3 regions of the Pseudarthrobacter sp. MDT1-40-2 genome follow, and region 3 is predicted to be linked to each of the others. Evidence: predicted binding sites of a transcription regulator. Region 3 holds the regulator's gene; each other region holds the start of a gene.
The links. Region 3 encodes HrcA, which represses chaperone genes, less so after heat shock. Its sites were predicted from a motif close to TTNGCACTCGNNNNNNNCGAGTGCNAA; they were not measured.

Region 1: a site for HrcA is predicted at 2,476-2,502, ahead of groL (chaperonin GroEL). Genes of this name have one in related genera too.
Region 2: a site for HrcA is predicted at 2,046-2,072, ahead of groES (co-chaperone GroES). Genes of this name have one in related genera too.

The regions. Positions count from the first base shown of each region.
Region 1 is NZ_JBWZCL010000005.1:32,944-37,221, reverse strand. It holds gene AC50X5_RS14160 (ABC transporter substrate-binding protein) at 1-558, shown strand, start outside; gene groL (chaperonin GroEL) at 663-2,297, opposite strand; gene AC50X5_RS14150 (ABC transporter substrate-binding protein) at 2,610-3,761, opposite strand; gene AC50X5_RS14145 (cold-shock protein) at 3,851-4,057, opposite strand; gene AC50X5_RS14140 (LytR C-terminal domain-containing protein) at 4,183-4,278, opposite strand, start outside.
Region 2 is NZ_JBWZCL010000001.1:714,664-718,941, forward strand. It holds gene groL (chaperonin GroEL) at 1-1,510, opposite strand, end outside; gene groES (co-chaperone GroES) at 1,591-1,887, opposite strand; gene AC50X5_RS03320 (DMT family transporter) at 2,114-3,049, shown strand; gene AC50X5_RS03325 (hypothetical protein) at 3,059-3,445, opposite strand; gene AC50X5_RS03330 (THUMP-like domain-containing protein) at 3,536-4,278, shown strand, end outside.
Region 3 is NZ_JBWZCL010000001.1:59,678-63,955, reverse strand. It holds gene hemW (radical SAM family heme chaperone HemW) at 1-190, shown strand, start outside; gene AC50X5_RS00290 (DUF4870 domain-containing protein) at 225-644, opposite strand; gene AC50X5_RS00285 (DUF3097 domain-containing protein) at 722-1,576, opposite strand; gene hrcA (heat-inducible transcriptional repressor HrcA) at 1,745-2,758, shown strand; gene dnaJ (molecular chaperone DnaJ) at 2,810-3,937, shown strand; gene AC50X5_RS00270 (16S rRNA (uracil(1498)-N(3))-methyltransferase) at 3,940-4,278, shown strand, end outside.

The DNA.
Region 1 (4,278 bases), on a different contig from region 3:
GTAGCCACCGAGGATGCCGGGGCCGGCCTTGAGGAAAGCCTCTTCGGCACGAACCGCGTGGGCATGGCATGGTGGTGGACCAACCAACTGGGCTCCCTTGAGGCGACCACCGGCAACACCATCAAGATGCTGCGGGCGCCGAGCGCGGACGGCGCGGCCGCGGACAACGGCATGTACTACAAGCCCACCATGTTCTGGTCGGCTTCCTCGCGCAGCAAGCACCCGGAAGCCGCTGCCAAATTCATCGACTACCTGACGAACAGCCCCGAGGCCGGGGCAATCCTGATGACGGACCGCGGCGTGCCCACCAACTCCGAAATCGTCGAGAGCATTACTGCCTCGCTGAAGCCGGCCGATACCACGGTGGTGTCCTTCCTGAAGGAGATCGAGCCGGACATGAAGGAAGCGCCGCCGGTTCCGCCCGTAGGTGCGGGCAGCGTGCAGAACGTCATCAAGCGCTACACCGATGAGGTTCTCTACGACAGGCTCACCCCGCAGGCCGCCGCCGAAGCCTTCAAGAAGGAAGTTGAAGGCATGATTGCCAGCGCCAGTAAGTAGCTGCACTCCAGAATCCGGCTAACACGCCAACAAAAAAGCGGCTCCCTCTTCACTGCAGAAGAGGGAGCCGCTTTTGTGTCCGGGAGCAGGTCCGGTAGAGGAGGCTAGAAGCCGCCCATACCGCCCATGCCACCCATGTCGTCGCCGCCCGCGGGGGCAGCATTCTTCTCGGGCTTGTCAGCAACAACGGCCTCAGTGGTGAGGAACAGGCCGGCAATGGAGGCAGCGTTCTGCAGTGCAGAGCGGGTCACCTTGACCGGATCGTTGATGCCGGCAGCCAGCAGGTCGACGTACTCGCCGGTTGCGGCGTTCAGGCCGTGGCCTGCGGGCAGGCCGCGGACCTTGTCCACCACAACACCGGGCTCGAGGCCGGCGTTGAAGGCGATCTGCTTCAGCGGGGCGTCGATGGCAACGCGGACGATGTTCGCACCGGTTGCTTCGTCACCCGTCAGGTTCAGGTTCGCGAACGCCTTGGCGCCGGCCTGGATGAGGGCAACGCCACCACCGGCGACGATGCCTTCTTCGACGGCAGCCTTCGCGTTGCGGACGGCGTCCTCAATGCGGTGCTTGCGTTCCTTGAGCTCAACTTCGGTTGCGGCACCGGCCTTGATGACTGCAACGCCGCCGGCCAGCTTGGCCAGGCGTTCCTGCAGCTTCTCGCGGTCGTAGTCCGAATCGGAGTTTTCGATCTCGGCGCGGATCTGGGAAACGCGGCCGGCGATCTGGTCGGCGTCGCCGGCACCTTCAACGATGGTGGTCTCATCCTTGGTGACAACAACCTTGCGTGCCTGGCCCAGGAGCTCCAGGCCGGCGTTCTCAAGCTTGAGGCCGACTTCCTCGGAGATGACCTGGCCACCGGTGAGGATGGCGATATCGGCGAGCTGGGCCTTCCGGCGGTCACCAAAGCCCGGAGCCTTGACGGCAACAGACTTGAAGGTTCCGCGGATCTTGTTCACGATCAGCGTGGCCAGGGCCTCGCCTTCGATGTCCTCGGCGATGATCAGCAACGGCTTGTTGGACTGCATGACCTTTTCGAGGACAGCAACCAGTTCCTTGACGTTAGAGATCTTGGAGTTGACGATCAGGATGTACGGATCCTCAAGGACCGTTTCCTGGCGCTCGGCGTCAGTGACGAAGTAGGCGGAGATGTAACCCTTGTCGAAGCGCATGCCTTCGGTGAGTTCCAGCTCCAGGCCGAAGGTGTTGGATTCCTCGACCGTAATGACGCCTTCCTTGCCGACCTTGTCCAGGGCTTCGGCAATGAGGGCACCGATTTCATCGTCACCGGCCGAGATCGAGGCCGTGGCGGCGATCTCTTCCTTGGTTTCGATTTCCTTCGCGGATGCCAGGAGTTCGGTGGTGACGGCGTCGACGGCCTTTTCAATACCGCGCTTGAGGGACAGCGGGTCCGCGCCGGCGGCTACGTTACGCAGGCCTTCCTTGACGAGGGCCTGGGCCAGGACGGTTGCGGTGGTGGTGCCGTCGCCTGCGACGTCATCCGTCTTCTTGGCAACTTCCTTGACCAGCTCGGCGCCGATCTTCTCGTAAGGATCGTCCAGCTCGATCTCCTTGGCGATGGAAACACCATCGTTGGTGATCGTGGGGGCGCCCCACTTCTTTTCGAGGACGACGTTGCGGCCACGCGGGCCGAGGGTGACCTTAACGGCGTCGGCGAGGATGTTCAGACCCCGCTCAAGGCCGCGGCGTGCCTCTTCATCAAATGCAATGATCTTGGCCATAACGGCAGTAGTCCTTTCGGGACAGTCGTTAAGAATGGACCGTTGCTGAAGTGCCCGCGACGGACGATCCTTCGCCGCCGGCCTCTGTATGCCGACGGTTGCGGGATCTCACCCAGCAAGGTGTTTTCTTTCGCCCCCGGTCCAGCAGCGGATGCGGACCGGAAGAACCGGCCAACATTTAGCAGTCTGCACGCGGGAGTGCTAACTCAATAATTAGCACTCCCCCGGTGAGAGTGCAAGCAGCCGAACCCCTCAAGGCCCGGAACCGGGCGGCAGTTCGCTGCTGGCGATCACCACCCGGGCGGCATCAAGTCACCCGCCGGCGCGGGCTGAAGATTCCTGGCCGGAAAGCGTCGCTTTGTTGTCCGGCCCATAGGTGAAGGTCATATAACTGGCCGAGGTGATGTCGCCGTTCTCATCAAATGCCACCGGACCTGACTGGCCGTCGTAATCCACCTCAGATCCGGAATCCAGGAACTCGCGGCACTCTACGAAGGAGGTGCATACCTTCCGGTCGGCACCGGCTCCGCCCCCCGAAACGGCGATGAGGCCTGCTGCAATCGACTTCCCGGCGTCGTCTTCCCTGGCCTCGGCAGCAAGTGCAGCAAGGGTGGCTGCATCGTAGCTCTCGGCCGCGAACGTCAGGTCCACCAGATCCTGGTCAACGGACAGCAGCCGGTCCTGAAACCCGGCCGTGGGAAAGACGCCCGGAAGCACTGCACGGGCACCTACCAGGGTGCCCTTCGCCAGCCCGGCTCCAAACTGGTCAAAAGCGGCGTCCGCGAGCAGCAGCTTCGCGCCGGAGATTCCGGCATTTTTCAGTTCCGCAAGGGCTCCCTGGGAACCTTCACGGGCGATGACGACGACGGCGTCCGCGGCGGCGTCGCGGATCTTGCCGGCGGCGTCGGCTGCTTCGCCCGGCGCGAACTCCACGACGACAGGCGCACCCAGTCCGGAGTCCTCCGCAACGGCGGCTACGGCGTCGGAAACGGCCCTGCCGTAACTGCCCTCCTGCGCGATGACTGCCAGGCTCTTGGCTCCGGTGTCCCTGGCAAGCTTGACCAGCACTGGCGCCTGGGCAATATCGGCAGCTGCCGTGCGGAAGTAGTAGCCGCCGGACTTGTAGCCGCTGAGGCCTGAGGAAGTATTAGCCGGGGAGATCAAAGTGATGCCGGCGCGTGAGAGGACGTCGATGGCGGCGGGGGCATTGCCGGAATCGGTGGGACCAATAACAACATCAGCCTTGGCGTCAGCGAGTCTGCGGGCCTGCGCCGCAGGGTCACCCGTGGGCGTTTTTAGGAGCTCCACCGGCTTGCCCTTGTGGCCGCCTGCTGCATTGATGTCCTTGACAGCCAGTTCCACGGCCGCACGCTGGGCGTCATTGAGGAAGGACTGATCGCCGGCATTGTCCAGGATGACGCCGATCCGCAGGGTGCCGTCACCACTGGCTTCAACGTCCGCCATACGGGCATTACCGGCGACCCCGCTGCATGCCGTCACGGTCAGGATCAAGGCGCCCGACAGTCCGAGGGCGGAGCTACGCAGCGCGGGAATCACGGGGCCGGCCGGACGCTTTCGGCCTGCGGGCCTTTTTCGCCTTCGCCGACTTCAAGCTCAACCCGCTGGCCCTCTTCCAGGGCGCGGTAGCCTTCACCCTGGATTGCGGACCAGTGGACAAAGACGTCATTGCCGGAGCCATCCACTGAAATGAAGCCGTACCCCTTTTCGGCGTTGAACCATTTAACGGTTCCCAATGCCATGGTCTCCAACTTTCACGTAGCTCGCGGATCAGGACTTGAGGCTACTCTAGCCAGCGGCGAGAGGTGTCCAGGAGGTTCCCGCACGGCAGGCCGGCAATAGTTATTCAGGCGTAATCCGGAACGGTTTACTGGTAGCCCGGTCCCAGTACAACCACCAGGGGAAGCCGGAATTCGGCGCTTTCAACCACCGTTGGAATGCCCAGTAGTCCTGCCAATGCCTG
Region 2 (4,278 bases), 650 kb from region 3:
GGGCAGCGCGCGTGACCTTGACCGGGTCGATGACACCGGCGCCGATCAGGTCCTCGTACTCGCCGGACTTGGCGTTGAAACCGTTGTTGGTTTCCAGCTCGGCAACCTTGGCGGTGACAACGTACCCGTCGAAACCGGCGTTCTGGGCAATCCAGCGCAGCGGCTGGACCAGCGCGCGGCGGACGATGCCCACGGCAGCTGCAGCGTCGCCGTCGAGCGCCTTGACGGCCGGATCCTCGTCCAGTGCCTTCAGGGCGTGGATGAGGGCGGAACCGCCACCAGCCACGATGCCTTCTTCGAGGGCGGCGCGGGTGGAGGACACTGCATCTTCGATGCGGTGCTTCTTTTCCTTGAGCTCAACTTCGGTGGCTGCACCGACCTTGATAACACCAATGCCGCCGGCCAGCTTGGCCAGGCGCTCCTGGAGCTTTTCCTTGTCCCAGTCCGAGTCGGTGCGGGTTACTTCGGCGCGCAGCTGGGCAACGCGTGCTGCGACGTCCTCTGCAGAGCCGGCACCGTCAACGATGGTGGTGTTGTCCTTGGTGACCGTGATGCGGCGGGCAGTACCCAGCACCTCAAGGCCTACCGAATCCAGGCTCAGGCCCAGCTCAGGGGAAACAACCTGGGCACCGGTGAGGGTGGCGATGTCCTGGAGCATGGCCTTGCGGCGGTCGCCGAAGCCGGGAGCCTTGACTGCAACAACGTTCAGGGTTCCGCGGATGCGGTTGACGATCAGCGTGGACAGAGCCTCGCCGTCGACGTCTTCAGCGATGATGAAGAGCGGCTTGGAGCTCTGCAGCGCCTTTTCCAGCAGCGGCAGGAATTCCTGGACGGAGGAGATCTTGCCCTGGTTGATCAGAATGAGGGCATCCTCGAGGACTGCTTCCTGGCGTTCCGCGTCAGTGACGAAGTACGGGGACAGGTAGCCCTTGTCGAACTGCATGCCCTCGGTCAGGACCAGTTCGGTCTGCGTGGTGGAGGACTCCTCGATGGTGATCACACCATCCTTGCCGACCTTGCCGAATGCCTCGGCCAGGAGCTCGCCGATTTCGTCGCTCTGGGCCGAAATAGCGGCCACGTTGGCGACCTGGGTGCCTTCAACGGGGCGTGCGTTCTCCAGCAGACGTGCGGCAACGGCTTCAACAGAAACCTCGATGCCACGCTTGATCTGGCCGGGAGCTGCGCCGGCAGCAACGTTGCGCAGGCCTTCCTTGACCAGGGCCTGGGCCAGAACCGTAGCGGTAGTCGTGCCGTCGCCGGCGACGTCGTTCGTCTTGGTGGCGACTTCCTTGGCCAGCTGCGCGCCAAGGTTCTCGTAAGGGTCGTCCAGCTCAACTTCGCGGGCGATGGTGACGCCGTCGTTAGTGATCGTGGGAGCGCCCCACTTCTTGTCCAGGACGACGTTGCGGCCGCGCGGGCCGAGCGTCACCTTGACGGTGTTGGCGAGCTTATCGATGCCGGCTTCAAGAGACCGGCGGGCAGCGTCATTGAACGCAAGCTGCTTTGCCATGGGTGTTGTCCTTTCAAGACAGAAACCCCGCGCGGCCGATCACAACGGAAGTGGATCAGCAGCGCGGGGTCCTTGGAGTGTTACTTAGCGACGATCGCCAGAACGTCGCGGGCGGACAGCACGAGGTACTCAGTACCGCTGTGCTTGACTTCGGTTCCGCCGTACTTGGAGTAGATAACAACGTCGCCTTCAGCGACGTCGAGGGGAACCCGGTTGCCGTTGTCGTCAAAGCGGCCGGGGCCTACTGCAACAACTTCGCCTTCCTGCGGCTTCTCCTGCGCGGAGTCCGGGATGACCAGGCCGGAAGCCGTGGTCTGCTCGGCTTCGAGCGGGCGGACAACAATACGATCCTCAAGAGGCTTAATAGAGACCGACACTCGGACCTCTCCTTTTCGTCAGCAAATTCATGGACTTGAAGAAACCGCCCGCATAAGGCTGGCAAACCGTCGTCGCGGTGCCGGCAGCAGCCTGGCTGGCAGTTCTCATGTATTAGCACCCTCCATGGGAGAGTGCTAATGAAGACTCTATGTAGTGGTTAGCACTCGGTCAAGGCGAGTGCCAGATTTTCGTCTGCGGCGGAAATCATGCCTGTAGATTTAAGCAGTGCGCGCCGCCCTGTACCTGACCCTCGCCGCCCTCTTCTGGGCCGGAAACTTCGTCGTCGGCGAAGCTGTCCTGAAAACCATGGCGCCCCTTGAGCTGACGTTCTGGCGCTGGACGTTGGCAGCAGTTCCACTGCTGCTCCTTGCGCATGCCATCGACCGGCCGGATTGGCGGGCAGCCCTCCGGCACTGGCCCTCGCTGCTGCTCCTCAGCATCCTGGGCATGAGCGGTTACACGCTGCTTCTGTACAGCGCCCTGCAACATACTTCGGCCCTGAACGCCTCGCTCATCACTGCAGCGAACCCCGCGCTGATTGTGGTCATGGCCGTGATCCTGCTGCGGGACCGGCCGCGTCCCCTGAACTGGGTGGGGATCGGTCTGGGGCTCCTGGGTGTGTTGCTGGTCCTTACCGGCGGCGAACTGCACAAGCTGCTCACTTTCTCCATCAGCGTCGGCGAGCTGCTGATGCTGGGCGCCATCACCGTCTGGGGGCTGTACACGATCATTGCCCGGCGGCTGTCCGTCCCCGCCATCACGTCAACCGCCATTCAGGTGGTCATGGCCGCCGTGATGCTCAGTCCGTTCGCGCTGGTCACCGGGACCGGATTTCCCACCACGCCGTCAGAGGGCTGGTCGCTCGCGTTTGTGGCGCTGTTCCCGTCACTGGGTTCATACCTGCTGTGGAACCTGGCTTTGAAGACCACCACCGCTGCCAACGCCGGCAATTACCTGAACCTGATCGCCGTGTTCACCGCTATCATCACTGTGCTGATGGGTAAGCCCATTACCGTGCCGCAGATCCTGGGCGGGGTCCTGGTGATTTCCGGGGTCCTGTTGACGAGCGCCAGGAAACGCCAGGGCCCACCCGCAGCGGGCAGCGACCCTGCACGCAGCAACCCCACGGGCAGCCGGATCCGGTCTGGTCGGGACGATTAACAGGGACCGTTAGCGGCCCAGGTCTTCGAAATCCACGTCTTCGTCGCCGTCGACACCGCCATTTTCCCGGGCTTCGTTGCGGTTGAGATATCCGATGATGCCGCCGGCCACTGCGGAAAGCAGCCCGAGTATCAGGAAGATGATCCCGCCTGTCCGCGCGCCCGCATACAGCCCCCGGATCTGCCGCGCCTCTTCCGTTTCGTCGGTGATGCTGTTGCCGTCCACTGAATAGACTGTCGCGTTAAAGGCGTCCAGCCCGGCAATAATCAGCAGCAATGCACCGCAGACGAGCGCAATTACGACACCGGCAATCAGCGCGGGCTTTGCGAACTTCGCCAGGCGCTGCGCCGGTGTTTGGGGATGGCCAGCAGGCGGTGGGGGTGTTCGCTTTTCCATCCTTCAACCCTAGCCGCGCTCAGCGTGGTCCGCTTCCCGCGCTGGAGAAGCGCACCAAGCTGAACCGGCCTCTCCTATAGGGTGGAGCGCATGGTTGGTGCCCCCCGTGAACAGATCGAACCGCTGCTGAGCAGTGAAGGCTGGGAGCTGCTGGCATCCCTCGGACCGTACCGGGAAGATGAAGCCTTTGAGCTGAATTCGCGCCTCCGCAAGGCCGGCCACTCCCCCGAACTGGTCTCCGCCGTCCTGACCCAGTCCCGCCTCCGCACCAAGGCCGAAGCCAAGTTTGGCGAGTTTGCCAGCCAGATGCTGTTCACGCAGGCCGGCCTCGAACAAGCAACCAGGCTCAACGTTGCGGCCCGCCACGCTGCGCGTTTTGCCGGGGCCGGGATACGGCACGTCGCGGACCTTGGCTGCGGCCTGGGCGCGGATTCCCTGGCGCTGGCGTCGCTGGAGATCGCCGTGACCGCCGTCGAACTTGATGAGGTCACCGCCGCCTGCGCCACGGTCAACCTTCTGCCATTCCCGCACGCCGCGGTGGTGCACGCTGACGCCATGAACGTTCCATTGGATGAGGTCGACGGCGTGTGGCTGGATCCTGCGCGGCGCAGCACTTCGACGTCCGGAACCACCCGGATCTGGGACCCGGAGGCGTTTTCGCCGCCGCTGTCCTTTGTGGAGTCCCTTGCAGCGACGGGCAAGGCAGTAGGAGTGAAGTTCGGCCCGGGCATGCCCCACGAATCCATCCCGGCGGGCTGCGAGGCCCAGTGGGTTTCGGTCAACGGAGATGTGACGGAGGTGGCCCTCTGGTTCAACGCACTGCAGCGCCCCGG
Region 3 (4,278 bases):
TGTCCTCCTGGAGGCACGGCTGGCTTCCGGGTTGGAGGTTGCCACGCTCGGAAGCGGGCGGCAGGCAATTGCCGGTCTCATTGCCGACTCGCTGATTGAGCCGGTCGAGGCTTTCGCAGGCAAGCTGGTACTGACACTTAAAGGCAGGTTGCTGGCTGACGCCGTCGTCCGGCGTATCCTGCCCGACTGACACGTGCCAAGCGAAACCGGCCCTGCGTCGATTACTACTTGATCAGGCGCAGGTTGTACTGGTAGCGGTGGGGCTGGCCCCGGTTAACGTGGATGCCGGCGGAAACCGAGAAGCATGTCAAGGTGATCCAGATCAGCGTGGCGATGACGGCAAAGAGGTTGCCGATTCCCGGAATGAACAGCAGCAGGTTGGCCAGAACGGCAGCGACTGTGGGAGGAAGCGTAAAGTTGAGGGCTTCTTTGGACTCCTGCGCCGTAAAGGGCCCACGGTCCTTGAAAATCAGGTAAATCAGCAGCGACGGAATGCAGCCCAGGATCCCGCCGAAGTGGGCGAGCGTTGCCCACTGGCGGTCCTCGTTCGCGGTCAGCGGGAGGGCGTTCGCGGGCACGCCGTGATACTCGGGACTGCCACTGGCGGGCTGGGTGTCCCTGTTGTCGCGCGCGTTCTCTGCCACGGTTATGTCCTTTTCGGTGCTGCGGAGGGTGTCAGTGCAAGAATACTTGGTGATTCACGGTTACCTTGCAGCAGCCCTCAGGGTGCCGTGAGGAAATCGATGACTTCTTCCACCCGCCCCAGCAGTGACGCTTCAAGATCGGCATAGCTGGTCACCGCGGACAGCAACTTCTGCCAGCCCAGCCCGATGTCCTCCTTGGTGGAATGCGGCCAGCCGAAAGCTGCGAGAATGCCGGTCTTCCAGTCCTGGCCGCGGGGCACCACCGGCCACGCAGGAATACCCAAAACAGCCGGCCGGATTGCCTGCCACACGTCGACATAGGGGTGGCCGACAATCAGGACGTTGCCGGCCGCGCCGGGGGAGCCCATCACGTCACTTGCGATCCGCGATTCCTTGGAGTCCGGAACCAGATGATCCACCAGGATGCCGAGCCGGCGGCCGGGGCCGGGACCAAAGGCAGTGACAGCGCCCGGGAGATCGTCAATGCCATGCAGCGGTTCGACGACGATTCCCTCTGCCCGGAGGTCATCGCCCCACACCTTTTCCACGAGTTCGGCGTCGTGCTTTCCCTCGACCCAGATCCGGCTGGCCTTTGCCACCTGGGCGCGTTGTCCGGCAACGCGTACCGAACCGGAAGCGGTTCGTTGGCTGGTTGCTGCTGCTGTTCCCGCAGTGCGGGGAGCCGGCGGGTCGAGCCTGATGGGCTGGCCCTCCAGGAGGAAGCCGTAGCCCAGCTTGAAGGATCGCGGTTTGCCGCGCCGGTCTTCCAGCACCACCAAGTGCATCCCGCCGGATTTTTCAACCCGGGTTACCGCTCCCACCCAGCCTGACTGCACGTCCTCAAGGACCATGCCCCGTTCCACCGGGACGGCGGGAAGTTCTGTCCGCGCCGGCGCGGACAGATCCTGCGGACCCCAATTCTGGTACTGCATCCTGGTTCCAGCCTCACGCCACATACCGGGCGGATTTCGCCCGGAGCGGTACCAATGCTAACAACGCGGCGAGTCATATTAGACTGGCACTTGGGCATGTCGAGTGCTAACACCTCGCAGCCATCAGCATTACACCAGTGATGAGCGACCATCGAACGGAGGTAGACAATGAGCGATCCACGCAAACTGGAGGTACTGCGGGCCATAGTGGAGGACTATGTCCACTTCCGCGAACCGGTGGGATCCAAAGCGCTGGTCGAACGCCACCACCTTGGTGTATCCAGCGCCACCATCCGCAATGACATGGCGGCGTTGGAGGACGAAGGGCTTATCACGGCCCCTCATACCAGCGCAGGCCGCGTACCCACGGACAAGGGCTACCGGCTCTTCGTCGACCAGATCTCGGCGGTTAAACCGTTGTCTCCGGCCGAGCGCCGGGCCATCCAGACGCTCCTTGAGGGCTCGGACGATCTCGACGACGTGCTGGACCGGACCGTGCGGCTGCTGTCGCAGCTGACCAACCAGGTTGCAGTGGTCCAGTACCCCCAGCAAAGCCGGGCGCAGGTGCGGCACATTGAATTTGTGCTGCTTGCCCCGCGCCGGGTGCTGGTGGTCCTGATCGCCACGACAGGAAAGGTGGAACAACGGGTCATTGATGTCGGTTCCGATATCGGTGAGGAGGGCCTCGCAGCCCTCCGGGCCGGTTTCCTTTCGGCCACCCACGGCACGCTGCTCAGCCAGCTCCCGCAGACGTTGCCTGCCGCCGTCGCTGCAGCCGCTCCCGTCCACCGCGCTGCCGCCAACATGCTGGCGCAGGGACTGGAAGCACTCGCGCAGGGCGGCAGGGAAGAACGGATGGTCATGGCCGGAACAGCGAACCTCGCCCGTTCCAACGTTGACTTTCCCCTGAGCATCGGGCCGGTCCTGGAAGCCCTGGAAGAGCAGGTGGTAATGCTGCGGCTCCTCAGCGAAATGGCCCAGGATCCCCGCGGTGTCGCCGTCAGCATCGGACGCGAGAACCCGTACGACGGCTTGGCTGAGGCTTCTGTGGTCGCTACGGCGTACGGACCCGACAGTTCGGCAAAAATCGGCGTCCTGGGACCCACCCGGATGGATTACCCCACTACCATGGCTGCCGTTCGGGCCGTGGCGCGCTATCTTTCGCGCATTCTTGGACCGTAGGGTCCGCAGCATCTTCGAAGTAAAGCTTGACAACAGGAAGAGAAATCAGACTTGAGCAGCCATTACGACGTCCTTGGGGTTTCACCGGAAGCCACGGGGGAGGAAATCAAGAAGGCTTACCGAAAGCTGGCACGGACACTTCACCCGGACGTCAACCCGGGCGAGGACGCCTCTGACCGGTTCAAGGCGGTCACGCATGCCTACGAGGTTCTTTCCGATCCGCAAAAGCGCCGGGTCTACGACACCACCGGTAACGAGAACGGCACCGACAACGGCTTTGGCGGAGGCCAGTACGCCGGCCAGGGCTTCGCGTTCCAGGACATCTTTGACACCTTCTTCGGTGCCGGTGGCACGGCCGGACCCGCCTCCAGGGTGCGTCGTGGGCAGGACGCTTTGATCAGCGTCCGCATTGACCTCCGCGACGCCGTATTCGGCGTCAACAAGAAGCTGGAAGTCGATACCGCCGTCGTCTGCCCCACGTGCGATGGCAGCTGCTGCCGCGAAGGCACCTCCCCGGAACGCTGCGACGTCTGTGGCGGCAGCGGCCAGATCCAAAGGGCTGTCCGGTCCATCCTGGGACAGGTCATGACGGCGGCACCGTGCGGCAGTTGCGAAGGCTTCGGTACCGTGATCAAGGACCCCTGCAACGAATGCAACGGCCAGGGGCGGATCAGGAGCCGCAGGTCCATCACCATCAAGGTTCCAGCTGGTGTAGCCACGGGTACCCGTATCCAGCTGTCGGGGCAGGGCGAAGCCGGTCCGGCAGGCGGTCCGGCCGGTGACCTTTATGTCGAGATCCGCGTTAATAGCGATTCCACCTACGTCCGGGATGGCGACGATCTCCACGCCACCCTCAACATCCCCATGACCGCTGCGGCCCTCGGGACGGAAATCAGCCTCGAGACCTTTGACGGCATTCAGGAGATCGACGTCAAGGCCGGTACGCAGTCCGGTGAGATCATCACACTCCGTGGACTCGGCGTCACGCACCTGCGCGGCTACGGCCGTGGTGACCTCAAGGTGCACCTCCAGGTGGACACTCCAACGAGGCTCGATGCCACCCAGGAGGACCTCCTGCGCCAGTTGGCGAAGCTTCGCGGCGAGCAGTTCACCGAGGGGAAACTCGCGGCCAGTGGAGGCGTGTTCGCCAAACTGCGTGACCGGCTGGGCAACCTCTAGCAATGACCAACCCTGTCTTCTTCACCCCGAAGGGTGCTCTTGCGGACGTCCGGCCGGGTTCGACCTTCGTCCTGGAGGGCCCGGAGGCAAGGCATGCGGTGACCGTCAAGAGGCTTGCCGTCGGCGAGCCGGTTGACCTCGCCGACGGCAGTGGCAACCGCATCAGCGGAACGGTGGCCACTGCCGCCCCCGGGGAGTTGAGCATCGACTGCCTCACGGTAACCGCTGAACCAGAACCTGCCGTCCGGCTGGTGTTGGTACAGGCACTTGCCAAAGGAGACAGGGACGAGCTTGCCATCGAGATGGCCACTGAACTGGGCATCGATGGCGTAATTCCCTGG